Regions from separate parts of the Janthinobacterium sp. GL_088 genome, predicted to be linked through region 2. Evidence: predicted binding sites of a transcription regulator. Region 2 holds the regulator's gene; each other region holds the start of a gene.

Region 1 (5,949 bases), 200 kb from region 2:
TCAACATAAGCGCTTTCTGAAACTTGTTGTTAGTGTCGAAACAATATCACGACTTGAAATGTCGCACAGGCCGTCCGTTTGCCCGGATTGCATATTTGCAAGCCGGATAGGGCCATCTGTTGGACAACGCACGTATTTACAAGAGCTTGCTTGCCGCGACAACACCCCTTTTAAGCGAGCGTTAAGTCTCAATCCAGTTTCACCGAGTCCATGAACGTGTCGATGGTGTCACGCGACAGCTTGCTTTCTTCACCGACAATGATGATCTGGAAGATGCGTTTGTCCTGCGCCACAAAACGCCCGACCAGCAGGACGGGCTTGCCTTGCTGCATCCCCGTCGCTTCGATGCTGAGCGAGCTGCGCTGGTGCATTCCGGCCGCCGTGCTGCTGGCAGCCGACGCCGATTTTTCGCTGCGCACGTTGCCGTTGATATTTTTCAACAGCGCCGTCTGCATGGCGGGCAGGGCCGCTTGCGCCTGTTCTGCGCTGTCGAGCACGGCGCTGCCGATGGCGAAGGTATTGCCATCGACCTCGCTGGCCGTCATGGTCAGGCTGACTTTCTTGCCATCGAGATCAATCTCGCGTGTCAGCACGGCCGGCTTGCCTGGAAACAAGGCCGTGAACTGGGCGTCGGGGCTGCGATAGTCGCGCCAGTCGAATTTCGGACTGCAGGCGGACAGGATGCTGGCAGCCGCGAGCGTCGCCAGGAAGAGGGCCAGTGATGTTTTTTTCATCAGCAGATGGTAGCAGCGCCGCCACTCACGCGCAATCGCGCGCGCGTGGCGTTCACTGGCCGCCTTATATTTCACGCAGCACGCGCCGGTACTGGATCGCTTCGGCGACATGCGGCTGCGCGATGGCGGGGCTGCCGGCCAGGTCCGCGATGCTGCGCGCCACGCGCAATACCCTGTGGTAGGTGCGCGCGGACCAGTGCAATCGCGTCATGGCGCCATGCAGCAACTGTTCGCCATGCGTTTCCAAGCGACAATGCTGTTCGATTTCCGTGTTGCTCAGCCGTTGGTTCGCTTTTCCCTGGCGTGCCAGCTGCAAGGCATAGGCTGCCGCTACCCTGGTGGCGATGGCTTGCGTACTTTCGCCGGCGCGGGCATGCCGCCCCAGCGCCGCCGGCGGCATGGCGGCCACTTCAATTTGCAGGTCGATGCGGTCGAGCAGCGGGCCGGACAGGCGATTGTGATAGCGCAACACGGCGTCTGGCGTGCAACGGCAACGGCCGGAGGCGTGGCCCAGATAGCCGCACGGACAGGGATTCATGGCGGCGATCAATTGAAAACGGGCAGGAAACTCGGCCTGGCGGGCCGCGCGTGAAATGCTGATCACGCCCGATTCCATGGGCTGGCGCAGCACATCGAGCACCCGGCGCTGGAATTCGGCAATTTCATCGAGAAACAGCACGCCACAGTGGGCCAGCGAGATTTCTCCCGGACGCGGCACGTTGCCGCCGCCCACCAGGGCCACGCCGGACGCGGTGTGATGCGGGGCACGATAGGGGCGGCGTTTCCAGTGCTCCACCTTGAAGTGGCCGCCCAGGGAGTGCACGGCAGCCGATTCCAGCGCCTCTTCATCGCTCATGGGCGGCAGCACGCCGGGAAAGCGGCTGGCCAGCATGGTCTTGCCTGCGCCCGGCGGTCCCACCATCAGGACATTGTGACCGCCCGCTGCGGCCACTTCCAGTGCGCGTCGCGCCTGTTGCTGCCCTTGCACGTCGGCAAAGTCGGGATAGGGAAAAGCGTGCGCTGCCAACACGGGCTGGTGGCGTTGCAAGGCCGTCTGGTTGGCGTGCGCGGCAAAATGCGCGCAGACCTCGAGCAGGCTGTGGGCGGGATAGATGCAGGCATCGCTGACGAGAGCGGCCTCGTCCGCGTTCGCCTGCGGCAGGATGAAGGCGCGTGGCGCACCCGGCTGGCTGCGCTGCATGGCAAAGGTCATGGCCAGGGCGCCGCGGATGGGACGCAACTGGCCTGACAGCGACAGTTCACCCGCGAATTCATAGTGATGTAATTGGTCGCCCTGCAACTGGCCAGAGGCGGCCAGAATGCCCAGCGCAATGGGCAGGTCGAAGCGGCCCGATTCCTTGGGCAAGTCTGCCGGCGCCAGATTGGCCGTGATGCGCCGCGCCGGCATCTCAAAGCCGCAGTTTTGTAACGCGGCACGCACGCGGTCGCGCGACTCCTTCACTTCCGTATCCGGCAGGCCGACAATCGTAAACGAAGGCAAGCCATTGGCAAGGTGGACTTCGACACTTACCTCGGGCGCCTCCATGCCGGCCAGGGCGCGGCTTTTCAGGACGGCCAGGCTCATCAGACTCCCCTGTAGCGCGGACGCGGGCAGGATCAGTCTAGCGCTTGAAAAAGGGGGAGGCTTGAGGTATGCCAGCAAGGTCGCCGATTACGGCGCCCTGCGTGCAGCAGCGGTTCAGGCTTTTGGATCGTTCAGGTGCGTTTCCAGTTCGATCAGGCGCAATTCCAGTGCGTCCAGTTTGGCGCGCGTCTTGGCCAGCACTTGCGCCTGGATATCGAATTCTTCGCGCGTGACGAGATCGAGGCGGGCGAAGCCCTGGGTCATCATCGACTTCACGTTTTTCTCGATATCCTTGGCCGGCGAGTTTTCGATGGCTTGATGGATCTTGCCTTGCAAGTCGTTAAAGAAGGTATTCATGTCCATGGTCAGTCCTTTTATGGTGCGGCCTGTGCATCGCACCATTGCGGTGCACAGCGGCGTTAATCTGGTGCGAAACTGGGCAAATTCACAATGCTTCAGCAGCCCGTACCCGCATGCCCAGAGGCTTGCAGGGTATGTATGGGCGGAAACGCACCTGTCAAGGTGGCAAGAGAGCTGGCACGTATTCTGCTAAAGAAGGTATGAACGCTTTGTGATCTCCAGCCAAGATTTTAAACCTCAACCGCTTTAAAAGTTCAATAAAAGGGAATCGCCATGAAGAATCTGTCCAAGAACATGACTTTAGCTGCAGCGTTGACGCTGGCCATGACCGCCGTGTGCGGTAGCGCCATGGCCCAGGATGCAGTGGCGGCGCCTGCTGCGGCCGAAGTCGTACCTGATAACGTGGTGAGCTACAACGTGGCGCTGACCAGCGACTACCGTTACCGCGGCATCTCGCAAAGCCGCTTGAACCCGGCCATCAGCGGCGGTGCCGACTATACCCATAACCCGACGGGCCTGTATGTGGGCACCTGGCTGTCGAGCATCAAATGGATCAAGGACGGCGGCGGCGATACGAATCTGGAATGGGATATCTACGGCGGCAAGCGGGGCGAGATCAGCAAGGATTTTACCTATGACGTGGGCGGCCTGTACTATTTCTATCCCTCGAATGGACTGAGCACCAATGCCAACACGTTCGAGCTGTACGGCCAGCTCGGCTATGGCCCGATGTATATCAAATACTCGCATTCGACCACCAATCTGTTCGGTGTTGCCGACAGCAAGAACAGCGGCTACCTCGACGTGGGCGCCAACGTCGAGGTGCATGATGGCTACATGCTGAACCTGCATGTGGGCCGTCAGAAGGTCGAGCACAACGATTCCCTCAGCTACAGCGATTACAAGATCGGCGTGACCAAGGACTTTGGCATGGCGACCGTTTCCCTGGCGGCCGTCAAGGCCAATATCGTGTCTGTGGCACCGAATGGCAAGAATCTGGCGAAATCCGGTCTCGTGCTGACCGTGTCCAAAACCTTTTAAGCGAGACTGCCATGAAAATGATTACTGCAATCATTAAACCGTTCAAACTGGACGAAGTACGCGAAGCTTTGTCGGCTATCAATGTGCAAGGCATTACCGTCACGGAAGTCAAGGGTTTCGGCCGCCAGAAAGGTCACACGGAACTCTACCGTGGCGCCGAGTATGTCGTTGATTTCTTGCCAAAGACCAAGATTGAAGCGGCCGTCGATGACGCCATTGTCGACCAGGCCATCGAAGCGATCGAAGGCGCCGCGCGTACCGGTAAAATCGGTGATGGCAAGATTTTCGTCTACAACCTGGAACAGGTCATCCGCATCCGTACCGGTGAAACCGGCAACGAAGCGCTCTAAGGGGAATATTGATGCATAAAAATATAACAAAATTGCTAGCTGGGATAGCCTGCCTGTGTGCGTTTGGCATTGCCACGCCGAGCTTTGCCGATGCACCTGCCAAGACGGAGGCGGCCACGACCACGGCCGTTGCCGCCCCCGCCGTCACGCCGGTGCCTGACGCAACAGCACCGGCTGCTGCCGCTCCGGCCCCGGCCGCTGCTGCGCCAGCCACCGCACCCGTCGCCAACAAGGGTGACACCAGTTTCATGATGATCAGCACCTTGCTGGTGATCTTGATGACGATCCCGGGCCTGGCCCTGTTCTACGGCGGCCTGGTGCGCTCCAAGAACATGCTGTCGGTGCTGATGCAAGTGTTCATGGTGTTCGCGCTGGTCATCGTGCTATGGTGTATTTATGGCTACTCGATCGCCTTCACGGAAAAAACCGCCTTCTTCGGTGGCTTCGACCGCTTGTTCCTGAACGGCATCTGGGATCCGGCCAAGGGCACGTTTGCCGCCGCCGCCACCTTCAGCAAGGGCGTCGTCATTCCCGAGTTCGTCTTCGTTGCTTTCCAGGGCACGTTTGCCGCCATCACCTGCGCACTGATCGTCGGTGCCTTTGCCGAGCGCGCCAAGTTTTCCGCCGTGCTGGCGTTCGTCGTGCTGTGGTTCACGTTCGCCTACCTGCCAGCGGCCCACATGGTGTGGTTCTGGACCGGTCCTGACCTGATCACCAACGCCGCCACCTCGGCCAGCGAAGCCCTGAAAGCTGGCTGGATCTGGCAAAAAGGCGCGCTGGACTTCGCCGGCGGCACCGTGGTGCACATCAACGCCGCCGTTGCCGGCCTGGTGGGCGCCATCATGATCGGCAAGCGCGTCGGCTACGGCCGCGAATCGATGGCACCGCACTCGCTGACGATGACCATGATCGGCGCGTCGCTGCTGTGGGTGGGCTGGTTCGGTTTCAATGCCGGTTCCTCGATGGAAGCGGGCGACGTGGCGGCCTTGGCCTTTGTCAACACCTTGCTGGCAACGGCTGCCGCCACCCTGTCGTGGGTGTTTGGCGAATGGATTTCCAAGGGCAAGCCTTCCATGCTGGGTGGCGCGTCCGGCGCCGTGGCCGGCCTGGTGGCGATCACCCCGGCGGCCGGCTTTGTCGGCCCGATGGGCGGCCTGGTTATCGGCTTGCTGGCCGGTGTCGTCTGCCTGTGGGGCGTAAATGGCCTGAAACGCCTGATCGGCGCCGATGATTCGCTCGACGTGTTCGGCGTGCATGGCGTGGGCGGTATCCTCGGTGCCTTGCTGACGGGTGTGTTTGCTGCACCACAACTGGGCGGCCAGGGCATCTTCGACTATGTCACCAACAAGATGTCGGCAGATCCGTACTCGATCGGCCACCAGGTGTGGGTGCAAGCGCAAGCGGTCGGCACCACCATCCTCTGGTCGGCCATCGTTTCCGTCATCGCCTATAAACTGGTCGACATCGTCATCGGCCTGCGCGTACCGGAAGAAGAAGAGCGCGAAGGCCTCGATATCACGAGCCACGGCGAGCAAGCGTACCATGGCTAAATAGCAATTATCTGGCATGCCAGCGCCCCGGCGCGGCATGTCCGGCCGGAAAAGGCGCCTCATTGAGGTGCCTTTTTTTCGTTGTGGGAATGTAAAAGGTCTTTAAAACAAGGCTTTTGCCCCGATTTGGGGTACTTACACGGTAATATAGTCGGCAGTTCTGTGTGCTTTTTTGAATACTGCACATAATTTAAGGATGTAACTATGGTTCCCCATCTCGTCACGGCCCTGACCGGACCGCTGCTCGACCTCGAAAAAAAGATTCTGGCCGCGACGCCGGCCATTGAGCGCTGGTTTCGCATGGAATGGCAAGAGCACACGCCGCCTTT
Region 2 (5,949 bases):
TGATCACGGGCGATTCCGGCCTGGGCAAAAGCGAGCTGGGGCTGGAGCTGATCTCGCGCAGCCACGGCCTGGTGGCCGATGACGCCGTCGAGTTCTCGCGCATCGCCCCGAACATGATCGAAGGACGCTGCCCGCCACTGCTGCAAAACCTGCTGGAAGTGCGGGGACTGGGTTTACTCGACATCAAGGCCATCTTTGGCGAAACGGCCGTGCGCCGCAAGATGCGCCTGAAACTGATCGTGCACCTCGTGCGCCGCAACGCGCTGGAAGAAGAAGTCGAGCGCCTGCCCTTCCTGTTCCCCACGGAAGACGTGCTGGGCTTGCCCGTGCGCAAGGTCGTCATCCCCGTCGCCGCCGGCCGCAACATCGCCGTGCTGCTGGAAGCGGCCGTGCGCAATACGATTCTGCAGCTGCGCGGCATCGATACCTTGCAGGAGTTCATGGAGCGGCAACGACTCGCCATGAGTGGCGATTAATGTTGCTAAGGAGTTCGCCCTTGCAAGGGCGAACCGTTACGCAGGCACGCAGCTGTGCTGCGTGAATTCCCTGCTGCACCAACGTTTGGCAATGAGCGGCGATTAATTACCGGGGTCCGACCCGACGGGTCTGACCCCCACATTGACGTCAATGGCAACAATTAAATACAAGCAATGCTCGAACAATAATTGCAATAATTTGTAAAGATAATTGCCTTCGGAGCAGAGCGCCGATCTTTATTGTATGATCGGCGTATGCATATCGTCCTTATCACCGGAATATCCGGCTCCGGTAAATCCGTCGCGCTCAATGTGCTGGAAGATACCGGCTACTATTGTGTCGACAACCTGCCACCGGCCTTGCTGCCCAGCCTGGTGCAAACCCTGCTCGACGAAGGTACACCGCAACTGGCCGTCGCCGTCGATGCGCGCAGCGCCGAGTCGCTGACCAGCCTGCCGCACAATGTGGCCCTGCTGCGCGACCAGGGGCATGACGTCAAGGTCATGTTCCTGACGGCCACCACGCATTCGCTGGTGGCGCGCTTCTCGGAAACGCGGCGCAGCCATCCGCTGTCGCATGAATTGCGTCCGAACCAGAATCCGGCCAGCCGCCGCACCCTGATCGAGTGCATTTCGGAAGAACGCGAGCGCCTGTCGGCCATCGAACAGCTGGGCCATGTGATCGACACGTCGGAACTGAGCGCCAATAAATTGCGCGCCTGGATCAAGGATATCGTCGCCTCCGAGCGCGCGCCGCTGACCCTGTTCTTCGAATCGTTCGCCTTCAAGCTGGGCGTGCCGCTGGACGCCGATTTCGTCTTCGACGTGCGGGCCTTGCCAAATCCCTATTACGACCTGGCCCTGCGTCCCCTCGACGGACGCGACGCGCCCGTGATCGCCTTCCTCGATGCGCAGCCGAGCGCGCTGGAACTGCTGGCCGATATCCGCACCTTCATCGAGAAATGGTTGCCGTCATTCAAGTCCGACAACCGCAGCTACCTGACGGTGGCCCTGGGTTGCACGGGCGGCCAGCACCGCTCCGTGTACATGGCGGAACGGCTGGCGCAGTATTTCGGCCCGAACGAAAGAGTCGTGCTGCGCCATCGCGAGCGCGCTTGATTAGTCGAGGTGGCGCAGCGGATGCGCTTGCGCCGGCCAGACGGGGACAAAGAAGCGCGCCACCATGGCCGTGTCGACGTCGTCCAGGCTGGCAGGATTCCAACGGGGCGCATTGTCCTTGTCGACCACCAGCGCGCGCACGCCTTCGAGCACTTCGCCATGCTCGAAATTATGGCGCACCACCGTGCGCTCCAGGCGCAGGCAATCGGCCACGCCCAGGTGAACGCCCCGCTGCAGCAATTCCAGGGTGACCGACATCATCAAGGGCGAACGCAAACGCATGGCCGCCAGCGCCCTGGCGGCGAACGCACAGTCGTCCTGCGCCAGCGAGGCCATGATGGTCGCCACCGAACCCGCACTGAAATGACGGTCCAGCGCCGCACGCGCCGTGGCCAGCGGAGATACCCCCGCCTCGGCCTGGAACGGTGCCGCCAGCGCCTTGATGGCTACCGGCAAGGCCTCGCCCGGAGTCGAGTCGAACAGGGCCAGCAGCGCCCCCATCTGCGCCTCGGGCAGGTAGACATCGGCCAGGCCCGTGTACAGGGCATCGGCCGCGTTGATCGTCAGGCCCGTCAAGCCCAGATACAGGCCCAGCTGGCCGGCCAGGCGGGACAGGAAATAACTGCCGCCCACGTCAGGGAACAGGCCGATATTGACTTCCGGCATGGCCATGCGCGTGCGGCCCGTCACGATGCGCAGGCGATTGCCGGGCCCGGCTTGCGCCACGCCCATGCCGCCGCCCATCACCACGCCATCCATCACGGCAATATACGGTTTCGGATAGAAATGAATCACATGATTTAACACGTATTCTTCCGTAAAGAAATCTTCCAGCAGGGCGCTGCCGCCTTGCGGCGTGGCCAGGCCCGCATCGTAAAAGAAACGGATGTCGCCGCCGGCGCACAGGGCTTTTTCGCTGCTGGAACGGATCACGACGGCGTCCACGTGCGGATCATCGCGCCAGGCCAGCAAGGTCGCACTCAGGGCGCGCACCATCTCCAGCGACAGGGAATTCAAGGCTTTCGGACGGTCGAGCACGATGTGCCCGGTGCGGTTGCGGATGGAGGTCTGGACGAAGTCGCTCATGGCAGGCAGGAAAGAAGTGAAAGTGCAAACATTCTAGCGCCTGCGCGGGGAAGATTGCGTTCAACAGGTCCAGGCGCAAAAAAGGGCGCAAGATGTGCGCCCTTAGTTGATCACAACTGCTGGAAGCGGGTGGCCTTAGACGGCGACGACGGCTTCTTCCTCGGAGTTGTCTGGCAGATGCTTGATCGCCTCTTTACCGTGCCCTTGCACTTTGGTTTTGTATTTCATCACTTGCCTATCGAGCTTGTCGATCAGGGTATCGATCGCGGCGTACAGGTCGTGCGCCAAGCTTTCCACATAGACAGTCTTGCCACTCAAACGCAGGTTGACTTCAGCCTTTTGACGTTTTTCTTTCTCTTTGAGGTTATCCACGGTCAGAATCACGGCGATATCGATGACTTGATCGAAATGACGTTTCACGCGCTCCAGCTTCGTTTGTACGTATTCACGGATGGCTGGTGTCACTTCGAGATGATGTCCGCTGATGGTGAGATTCATACACACTCCTAAAGATGATCGGGTTCGTGCGGTCCATCCTATCCGGCCCGCAGAGGAACCGAAAAAAACTTACAAACACTTACGCAGGCTCACTGGCGGAATTTTCAACGCTTCCCGGTATTTGGCAACAGTACGTCGCGCAATCACCATGCCTTGTTCCCCCAGCATGTCCGCAATCTTACTGTCGGATAAAGGATTTTTAGGGTCTTCTGCTCCTGTCAGTTGCACGATCAATGCCCGTATCGCCGTCGATGACGCTTCGCCCCCCGCTTCGGTGGCGACGTGGCTACCAAAGAAATATTTCAACTCGAACATGCCGTGCGGGGTCAGCATGTACTTTTGAGTTGTTACCCGCGAGATAGTACTCTCGTGTAAACCCAGTGTATCAGCTATTTCACGGAGCACAAGGGGGCGCATGGCAACGGCCCCATGCGAGAAAAAGTTCTTTTGTCTTTCTACTATCGCCTGTGCCACGCGCAGGATCGTGTCGAAGCGCTGGCGCATATTCTTGATCAGCCACTTGGCTTCCTGCAACTGTGCGCCCATGGCGCCCTCGCCCTTGCCCTGCTTGAGCAAGTTGGCGTACATGGCGTTGACACGCAGGCGCGGCATGACGTCGTTGTTCAGGGTCACTTGCCAGCCATTGCGCGCGCGCTTGACGACGACGTCGGGCACCACGTAATCGGAGACGTCCGAGGCGAATACGGCGCCCGGATGCGGATTGCACTGGCGAATCACCGTCTGCGCCTCGCGCAAGTCTTCATCGTCGCAATCGAGGGCTTTTTTCAGCTTGTTGAAATCGCGCTGGGCAAACCAGGCCAGGTGCTTTTCGACGATGACGAGGGCCATGCGCCGCGTCACCATGGCGATGTGCGGCAAGCGCTTGATTTGCAGCGCCAGGCATTCGGACGCATTGCGCGCGCCCACGCCGGGCGGATCGAAACTTTGCAGCAGCGACAAAGCCGTGCGCATCTCGTCGGTGTCGATTTCCAGCTCTTCCGGCAGGCGTGCCAGGATGTCGTCGAGCGACTCTTCCAGGTAGCCATTGTCGTCGAGCGCGTCGATGATCAGCTCGACCAGCGCGCGATCGCGCAATTCCAGCACCGTCACGCGCATCTGCTCCATCAGGTGCTCGCGCAGGGTGCAGTGATGGGCCTCCAGTTGCGGACGCGAATCTTCATCGTCGGGCGCCTTGCCCCGGCTCGCCTCGCTCCAGTCGCTGTCGCCGCCCTCGGCGGCGGCCGGGCTGTCGCCCGCCTCGCCATCAAAGGTTTCCGCTTCGGCCGGCGCGGCGGGCGCGTCCTGGCCTGGCGGCTGGGGTGGCGCTTCGGCCGGCGCTGCCGTGGAACTCAAGGCCCCGTCGGACAGCAGGCGCAGCGAACGGTCGAGCGGATCGTCGAGGCGTTCAAGCAAGGGATTATCCGTCAGCAATTGCTCTAATTCCTGGTGCAATTCCAGGGTAGACAATTGCAACAGGCGTATCGATTGCTGCAACTGCGGCGTCAGTGCCAGGTGCTGCGAAGTGCGCAGCTGCAATGATTGTTTCATTGGCTTACATGCGGAAGTGTTCGCCCAGATAGACCCGGCGTACCGACTCGTTCGCGATGATGTCGTCGGGGCGTCCCGACGCCAGCACCGAACCCTGGTTGATGATGTAGGCACGGTCGCAAATACCCAGCGTCTCGCGCACATTATGATCGGTGATCAGCACGCCGATATTGCGCTCCTTCAAGAAACGCACGATGCGCTGGATCTCGATCACGGCGATCGGATCGACGCCGGCGAACGGCTCGTCGAGCAGCACGAAACGGGGATCGGTGGCCAGCGCACGGGCAATTTCCACGCGGCGGCGTTCGCCACCGGACAGCGACAGCGCCTGGTTCTCGCGCAGCTTTTCAATCTGCAAGTCAGCCAGCAATTTATCCAGCCGCTCCTCGATCTCGGCCTTCGTCAGCGGACGGCCTTCGACGGTCTGGATTTCCAGCACGGCGCGGATATTGTCTTCCACCGTCAGCTTGCGGAAGACGGATGCTTCCTGCGGCAGGTAGGACAGGCCCATCTGCGCGCGGCGGTGGATCGGCAGGCTGGAAATGTCCACGCCGCTGATATCGATGCTGCCGCCATCGGACGGCACCAGGCCGACGATCATGTAGAACGATGTGGTCTTGCCGGCGCCGTTCGGGCCCAGCAAACCCACCACTTCGCCGCATTCGACTTGCAGCGAAACATCATGCACGACTTGCCGCTTGCCATAGGTTTTTTGCAGACCGCGAACGATCAGGGTGCTGCCGCAACGTGTATTGTCCATTATTTCTTTCCTGGCGCGGGCGTGGCCGGCGCTTTCTCCGCTGCCGGCGCCTTGGTCTTCGGCTGGATCACCATGCGCACGCTGCCGCCATCCGCGGTGCTGGTGCCGCTGTTGGAATTTTCCATCGCGAATTCTTCCTTGCGGCTGTCATACGAGATGAAGGCGCCATTCGCCACATCGGTCACTTTCGCGCCTTCCAGGCGCGTCAGCTTGGCTCTGGAAAACAGTTTCACCACTTCCGTCTTGTTGTCGTATTCCACGCGCTCCGCTTCGCCTTCCACCCACAGGTCGCCCGCGCCATCGCGCTTCTGGCGGAAGGTGGCGAGCTTGCCGGGGTCGGCCCAGAAGGTAATGAACTGGTAGCCTTGCGGGTCTTCCGTGATCAGGGCCCGGCCCGCCTTCATGGTCAGGGTACCCTTGACCAGCACGACGTCGCCCGTCAGGGTGCGCACCTGCTTGATG
Region 3 (5,949 bases), 490 kb from region 2:
GAACAGGCATTCGGCAAGATCACCGTCAAGCCCACGGCGGACAGCAAGCTGACCATCGTCGCCAACAGCCTGCATCAAGGCAACACGCAAGATCCGCTGGGTGCCACCTGGCCCACGTTTGCCGCCGATCCGCGCGCCGGCGAAATCGACGCGACGGATACGCAAAATCCGAAACGCACCCTGGCCGAACGCTACAACACGCGCAAGAGCATCGACCACCAGCAAATCGGGGCCACCTATGAACAATCGTTCGGCGATGACCGCCTGCATGTGATGGTGTATGGCGGCAACCGCGACGTGATCCAGTACCAGGCTTTTACCAAAGGCTTCCAGGCGCCGCCCAGCCATTCAGGCGGTGTGGTTGACTTCCAGCGACAGTTCTATGGCATCGATACCAACTGGCTGCATGTGAACCAGCTGGCTGGCGGCAAGCTGAGCACGACCATCGGCATCGACTATGGCCGCTCCAGCGATGATCGCACGGGCTATGAAAATTACGTCGGCAACACGTTTGGCGTAAAAGGCAAGCTGCGCCGCGACGAGCAGAATGTCGTCTCCAGCCTCGATCCCTATATCCAGGCGGAATGGCAAAGCGGCCCATGGCTGCTCAGCGCAGGTTTGCGCTACAGCAAGATGAAAGTGGCGGTCGATGACCACTATCTCAGCAATGGTGACGATAGTGGCAGCCTCGAGTTCAGCCATACGACGCCGGTGCTGGGCCTGCTGTACAAACTGACGCCGAACGTCAACGTCTACGCCAGCGCCGCGCGCGGCTTCGAGGCGCCTACCCTGAACGAACTGTTTTACTCGGGCACGGCCGGCGGCTTCAATTTCAACTTGAAACCGGCCACCAGCACCAACCTGGAAGCGGGTATCAAGGCCAGGATCAATAACAACACCCACGTGAACGCGGCCGTGTTCCAGATCAAGACCAGCGACGAACTGGTGGTCGACAAGTCCAGCGGCGGGCGCACCAGCTATCGCAATGCGGGTAAAACCTTGCGCCAGGGCATGGAAGTGTCGCTGGATTCGAACCTGCCGTATGGCTTCACGACAAAAGTGGCCCTCACCAGCCTGCACGCCGTGTATGACCAGGCGTTTGGCAGCGTGCGCGAAGGCAGCCGCTTGCCGGGCGTGCCCAGCGCCAACCTGTTCGCGGAACTGGCTTGGAAAGACACGTTCGACCGCTTTGGCGCGGCGCTGGAAAGCGTGGCAAGCAATCAGGTCTACGCGGAAGACAGCAACATCGAAAAACCGGCACCCGGCTATACGGTGTTCAATGCGCGCTTCAACGCCAAACAAAACGTGGGTAATTGGCGCTTCAAGGAATTTGCCCGCCTGAACAATCTTTTCGACAAGACCTACGTGGGTTCCGTCATCGTCGGCGACAGCAACAAACGCTACTATGAAGCGGCGCCGGGACGCAATTGGTTGCTAGGTGTCAGCGCCCAATACTCCTTTTAAGAACACCTGAGAAAAAGTCCATGGCGGCGTTGCATTGCCCTGAACATTTTTCAGGCGTTCTCATGAAAAAGCCCGTGCGTCTTCCGATGCGCGGGCTTGTAAACTCAAGCAAGCTACTTCAAGGCCGCGCTTCCTTCACGCCATATTTCTCAAAGATGGTTTTTAATTCGCCGCTGGCCGCCATCTCGTTCATGGCTGCCTGCAGCAATTTCGCCACGTCGAGCTGCTGACGGCTGACGGCAAGGCCAACGGCCCAGCCAGCACGCGGCAAGCGGGCGAACGCCACTTCGCTCATGGGGAAAGCGGGATCACTTTTCAGCACCGATTCGATTTCCGAACGGTTGGCCAGCACGGCGTCGAGCTGACCCGCCTGCAATTGCTGCAAGGCTTCGGCAGCCGTGTCGAAAATACGCACATCGTCGCGGTACTTGCCATTGTCTTCACCCAGCATCAGCATGGCCGCGATCGAGACCTTTTCCACGCCGATGCGCTTGCCAGCCAGCGAAGCGACGCCATCGAATTGCGGCACGGCTTGCGCACTGCGCGCCAGGCGCACGGTTTCCACGTAGTATGGCGCGAATATCTCGACCTTGTCGTTATCCGCCATCAACTTCTTGTCGACCGGCACATGCAGCATCACATCGGCGGGACCATAACCGAGGTAATGCCCCTTCCACACCATATTGCGCAAATCGTCGTTCAGGTTTTCGCCGGCGGGAAATGGCAGCAAGCTCAGTTTCAAGCCCAGCTTTTTCGCCAGCGCTTCGGCGATGTCGATATCGATGCCCGCCCCCTTGTCGGAAAATGGCGCGAACTCGTTGTACACAGCCACTTTCAGGCTGCCCGACTGCTGCACTTTTTGCCAGTCGGCGCGCGCCGGCGCGGCTGCGCACAGCGCCAGGCAAGCGAGCGAGATCATCGCGCGCGCACCCCGGAGTTGAAATGAACGCATGGGACTCCTTCGTGATCAATTCGACTTAATTAGATTCGCGGCGGGTTTCCAGATAGGTCTTGATGGCCCACATGGCTTCCTGGTTGAACACGCCTTCGAACGGCGGCATGTACACGGCGCCATTGCGTACTTTACCGTGGCGGATGGTGGTCAGGTAGTAATTGTCCGTCTCCTTGTAGCATGCCTGTTTCTTTGTCTCATTCTTGATACCGAAACAATCGCGGTCCAGCTGGCGCAAGTCCGGCGCGATACCGCCCGAGATGGCTTCGATGCCGTGGCAGCGGGCGCAATTCTGGTTGTAGGCCGAGGTGCCCACCGTCAAGGCCAGCTTGTTGCCCCGATACGGGTTTTGTTCGAGCCACTTGTCGCCCACCTTGGGCAAGCCCGTGGTGTCGACGCCTTGTGGCGTGACATTGCCGTGCGCATAGGCATGCGGCAAGGTCAGCAGGGAAGTGAGGGCAACGGCGCCGGCGGCCGCCACGCCGAGCAGGGTACGAATGGAATAGGTCATGCTGGTCTCCTTGGTTTTTTAGTCAATATCCAAGAAGAGCAAATGCCATGCCATGCACATATGCCCCACATCCGGCCGCCCATGTATCAATTTGGAACAGCTGCAACACGTAGTTGTGTCACCACGCGCGTCAGGCGGCGGTCACCGTGCAGATGCTGCCCCGCTCCTGCTGCTCGAAAGTGATGCGCACGGGCAAAAATCGGGCAATCACTTCCGCATTCGTCAGCGCATGCTGCGACACCTTGTTGCAACTGAAGCTACCGCCACCGGCCAGCGCCATCGGCAGCAAGAGCTGGTCAGCCAGGTGCTCGCCGACAGCCGCATCCGTCTTGAGATAGGCGCGCACCTCGTTCAACAGGCGCTTGGCCACCGATTCGGCCAGCAAGGACTTTTCGCCGAAAGAAGTAAACACTTCCGTGACATGCTCATGCTCGAGCGTCAACAGCAGGACATTGCCCGGTCCCTGCTCCGCCGGCAAGCCGACAAGGTGCAGCTGCTTGCCACTCCAGCCCATGACGCTGGCGACACGCTCGAGCTCGCGGTGCGCCACCTGCACATGCACGCCCGCCACCACGCTTTCCGCATACCCTGCCTTCCGTTCACCGCGCTGCAGCAACGCGATGGGCCGCAAGCGCTGGCACGGTTGCACGGTGGCCATCACCTCGCCGCCGCCGGCAGGATGAAAACCATAGCGTTGCAGCGTAATCTCCATCTCGGCGCCCATCTGTTCCAGGACACGGCCGTACGCACGCTGCAAAAAATGGACGGACGGCGCCATGGCATTGTGCGTGCCGCCACTGATGCGCACGGTGGATGGCCCATCCGCATGCAGCAGGGCCGGCAGCAAGGTTTGTAATACCAGAGTGCAACTACCGGCGCTGCCGATGGCAAAGCGGTAATCGCCGCCGCGAATGGGGCCCGGCGCGAATTCCAGGCTCGCTGCGCGCAGCGCCACCGGCGTCGTACGCGCCCCGCAAATGGCGGCTGCCGCCTGCACGGCCAGCAGATGCTGGCGCAGCAAGCCGGGCTTTTCCCGCCCCGCGCGGATATTCGTCAGCCGGAATGGCTGCCCCGTAATCATCGAAAGGCTTAGCGCCGAGCGCAAAATCTGTCCGCCGCCTTCGCCTTGCGCTCCATCAATTTCTATCATTTCTTCTTTCTCTCTATTAACCTTTGACGCAGACGACCTGCTTCAGGATATGCACGACATCAACCAGTTCGCGCTGCGCCAGCATTACCGCATCGATATCCTTGTAGGCCATCGGAATTTCATCGATCACGTTTTCATCCTTGCGGCATTCCACGCCTTGCGTGGCGCGGATCTGGTCGTCCAGGCTGAAGCGCCGCTTCGCTTCCGTGCGGCTCATCGTGCGTCCCGCACCGTGGCTGCAGCTATGGAAACTCTCCGCATTGCCCTTGCCGCGCACGATAAAACTCTTCGCGCCCATGGAACCGGGAATGATCCCCAGTTCGCCGGCGCGGGCCGACACGGCACCCTTGCGCGTGACCAGCACGTCCTTGCCAAAGTGGTGCTCCTTCTGCACATAGTTATGATGGCAGTTAACGGCTTCCACGTGCGTCTGGAACGGTTTATGGATGACCGTGCGCACGGCTGCGATCAGGTTCTGCATCATCACTTCGCGGTTGTTGCGCGCAAACCGCTGCGCCCAGCCAACCGCTTCCACGTAATCGTCGTAATGCTGCGTGCCTTCGGCCAGGTAAGCCAGATCTTGGTCGGGCAAGTTGATGAAGTGGGTGCGCATATCCTGCTTGGCCAGTTCGATGAAATGCATGCCGATGGCATTACCCACGCCGCGCGAACCGGAATGCAACATGAACCATACGGCACCCTGTTCATCGAGGCAGACTTCAATGAAATGGTTACCGCTGCCCAAAGTCCCCAGGTGACGATAATTATTCGTGTTCTTCAGCTTCGGCGTCTTCAGGCAGATTGCATCGAATTCGTCCTTCAATTGCAGCCACGCGGCATCGACCACGGAAGGCGGCGTATGCCAGGAACCCACGTCGCGGCCACGGTGGCCACGCGTCTTCGGCGACATCCCATGCGGAATGGCGCGTTCGATGGCGCTGCGCAGCGGCCCAAGATTATCGGGCAGATCATTCGCTGTCAGCGTGGTTTTCGCCGCCATCATGCCGCAACCGATGTCCACGCCCACGGCCGCCGGGATCACGGCGCCCAGGGTGGGAATCACGCTGCCGATGGTCGAGCCTTTACCCAGGTGGACGTCGGGCATGACGGCGATGTGCTTGTAAATGAACGGCAGGGTCGCCGTATTGCGCAATTGTTTTTTGGCCGCTTCTTCAACAGGCACGCCACGGGTCCACATTTTCACGGGACGGCTGCCTTCGGTATGCAGGACTTCGTATTCTTCTTTCTTCATCGCTTCTCTCATCTTGTATTTTAATCAGTAGGACAACCCGACAAGGTGGGACAGGATTTTCTGCCAGGCTCACTGCACCTGGCAGGCCGGTTTGACGCGGCTGATCGATGTAATCCTGTCGGCATTCGGGGCACTGCAGCGCATGACAAGGTTGGACAAGACGTCTGTTATGTAGTCTTGTCCGTATTCATGCACTTTACTTCAACAACCTGGCGCCATATCGATGGCGGCAATTTCTCCCGCCCAGTGAGCGGGGTCCAGCTGGCCGGAAGCAAAGGCGGCGATGATCTTGAAGACGTCATCGGAAAAACCGCCGATGTTCAGGATATCCTCGCGCTCCATTGCCTGCGTGGTGGCATGCGGCGAAATATCGATGCACACCAGCTTTGCCCACGGATTGCGCTGCTTGAAGACATTCCACTGTCCCATCGTCGCCGTGGCGCCGCTGCGTTTGGCATCGATCCACGATTCGTTATCGGACACATAAATCACCAGGTCCGCCAGCTCCTTCTTGCTGTTCATGCGCAGCAGCGGTGCGCTGCAATTGGTGCCGCCGCCACCGATGGCCGCCAGCCTGGCCGCGTTGGCCATCACGCTACCATGCGCATCGAGACCGCACT

The links. Region 2 encodes sigma-54, which starts transcription at its own class of promoters, with help from an activator protein. Its sites were predicted from a motif close to TGGCANGNAANCTGCTTT; they were not measured.
Region 1: AC3IQ7_RS04515 (TorF family putative porin) is a predicted target of sigma-54. The motif match lies at 2,855-2,872, and genes of this name have one in related genera.
Region 3: pedF (cytochrome c-550 PedF) is a predicted target of sigma-54. The motif match lies at 2,963-2,980, and genes of this name have one in related genera.

What each region holds. Positions count from the first base shown of each region.
Region 1 covers NZ_CM174453.1:1,002,572-1,008,520, forward strand. The annotation lists gene AC3IQ7_RS04495 (DUF1840 domain-containing protein) at 1-7, opposite strand, end outside; gene AC3IQ7_RS04500 (hypothetical protein) at 189-734, opposite strand; gene AC3IQ7_RS04505 (YifB family Mg chelatase-like AAA ATPase) at 799-2,319, opposite strand; gene AC3IQ7_RS04510 (accessory factor UbiK family protein) at 2,434-2,682, opposite strand; gene AC3IQ7_RS04515 (TorF family putative porin) at 2,953-3,720, shown strand; gene AC3IQ7_RS04520 (P-II family nitrogen regulator) at 3,732-4,070, shown strand; gene AC3IQ7_RS04525 (ammonium transporter) at 4,082-5,620, shown strand; gene gshA (glutamate--cysteine ligase) at 5,825-5,949, shown strand, end outside.
Region 2 covers NZ_CM174453.1:803,024-808,972, reverse strand. The annotation lists gene hprK (HPr(Ser) kinase/phosphatase) at 1-476, shown strand, start outside; gene rapZ (RNase adapter RapZ) at 732-1,595, shown strand; gene AC3IQ7_RS03590 (3-hydroxyisobutyryl-CoA hydrolase) at 1,596-2,681, opposite strand; gene hpf (ribosome hibernation-promoting factor, HPF/YfiA family) at 2,817-3,179, opposite strand; gene AC3IQ7_RS03580 (RNA polymerase factor sigma-54) at 3,249-4,727, opposite strand; gene lptB (LPS export ABC transporter ATP-binding protein) at 4,732-5,487, opposite strand; gene lptA (lipopolysaccharide transport periplasmic protein LptA) at 5,487-5,949, opposite strand, start outside.
Region 3 covers NZ_CM174453.1:1,289,713-1,295,661, reverse strand. The annotation lists gene AC3IQ7_RS05895 (TonB-dependent receptor family protein) at 1-1,464, shown strand, start outside; gene AC3IQ7_RS05890 (substrate-binding periplasmic protein) at 1,583-2,416, opposite strand; gene pedF (cytochrome c-550 PedF) at 2,442-2,927, opposite strand; gene rtcA (RNA 3'-terminal phosphate cyclase) at 3,058-4,077, opposite strand; gene AC3IQ7_RS05875 (RtcB family protein) at 4,094-5,329, opposite strand; gene AC3IQ7_RS05870 (vWA domain-containing protein) at 5,531-5,949, opposite strand, start outside.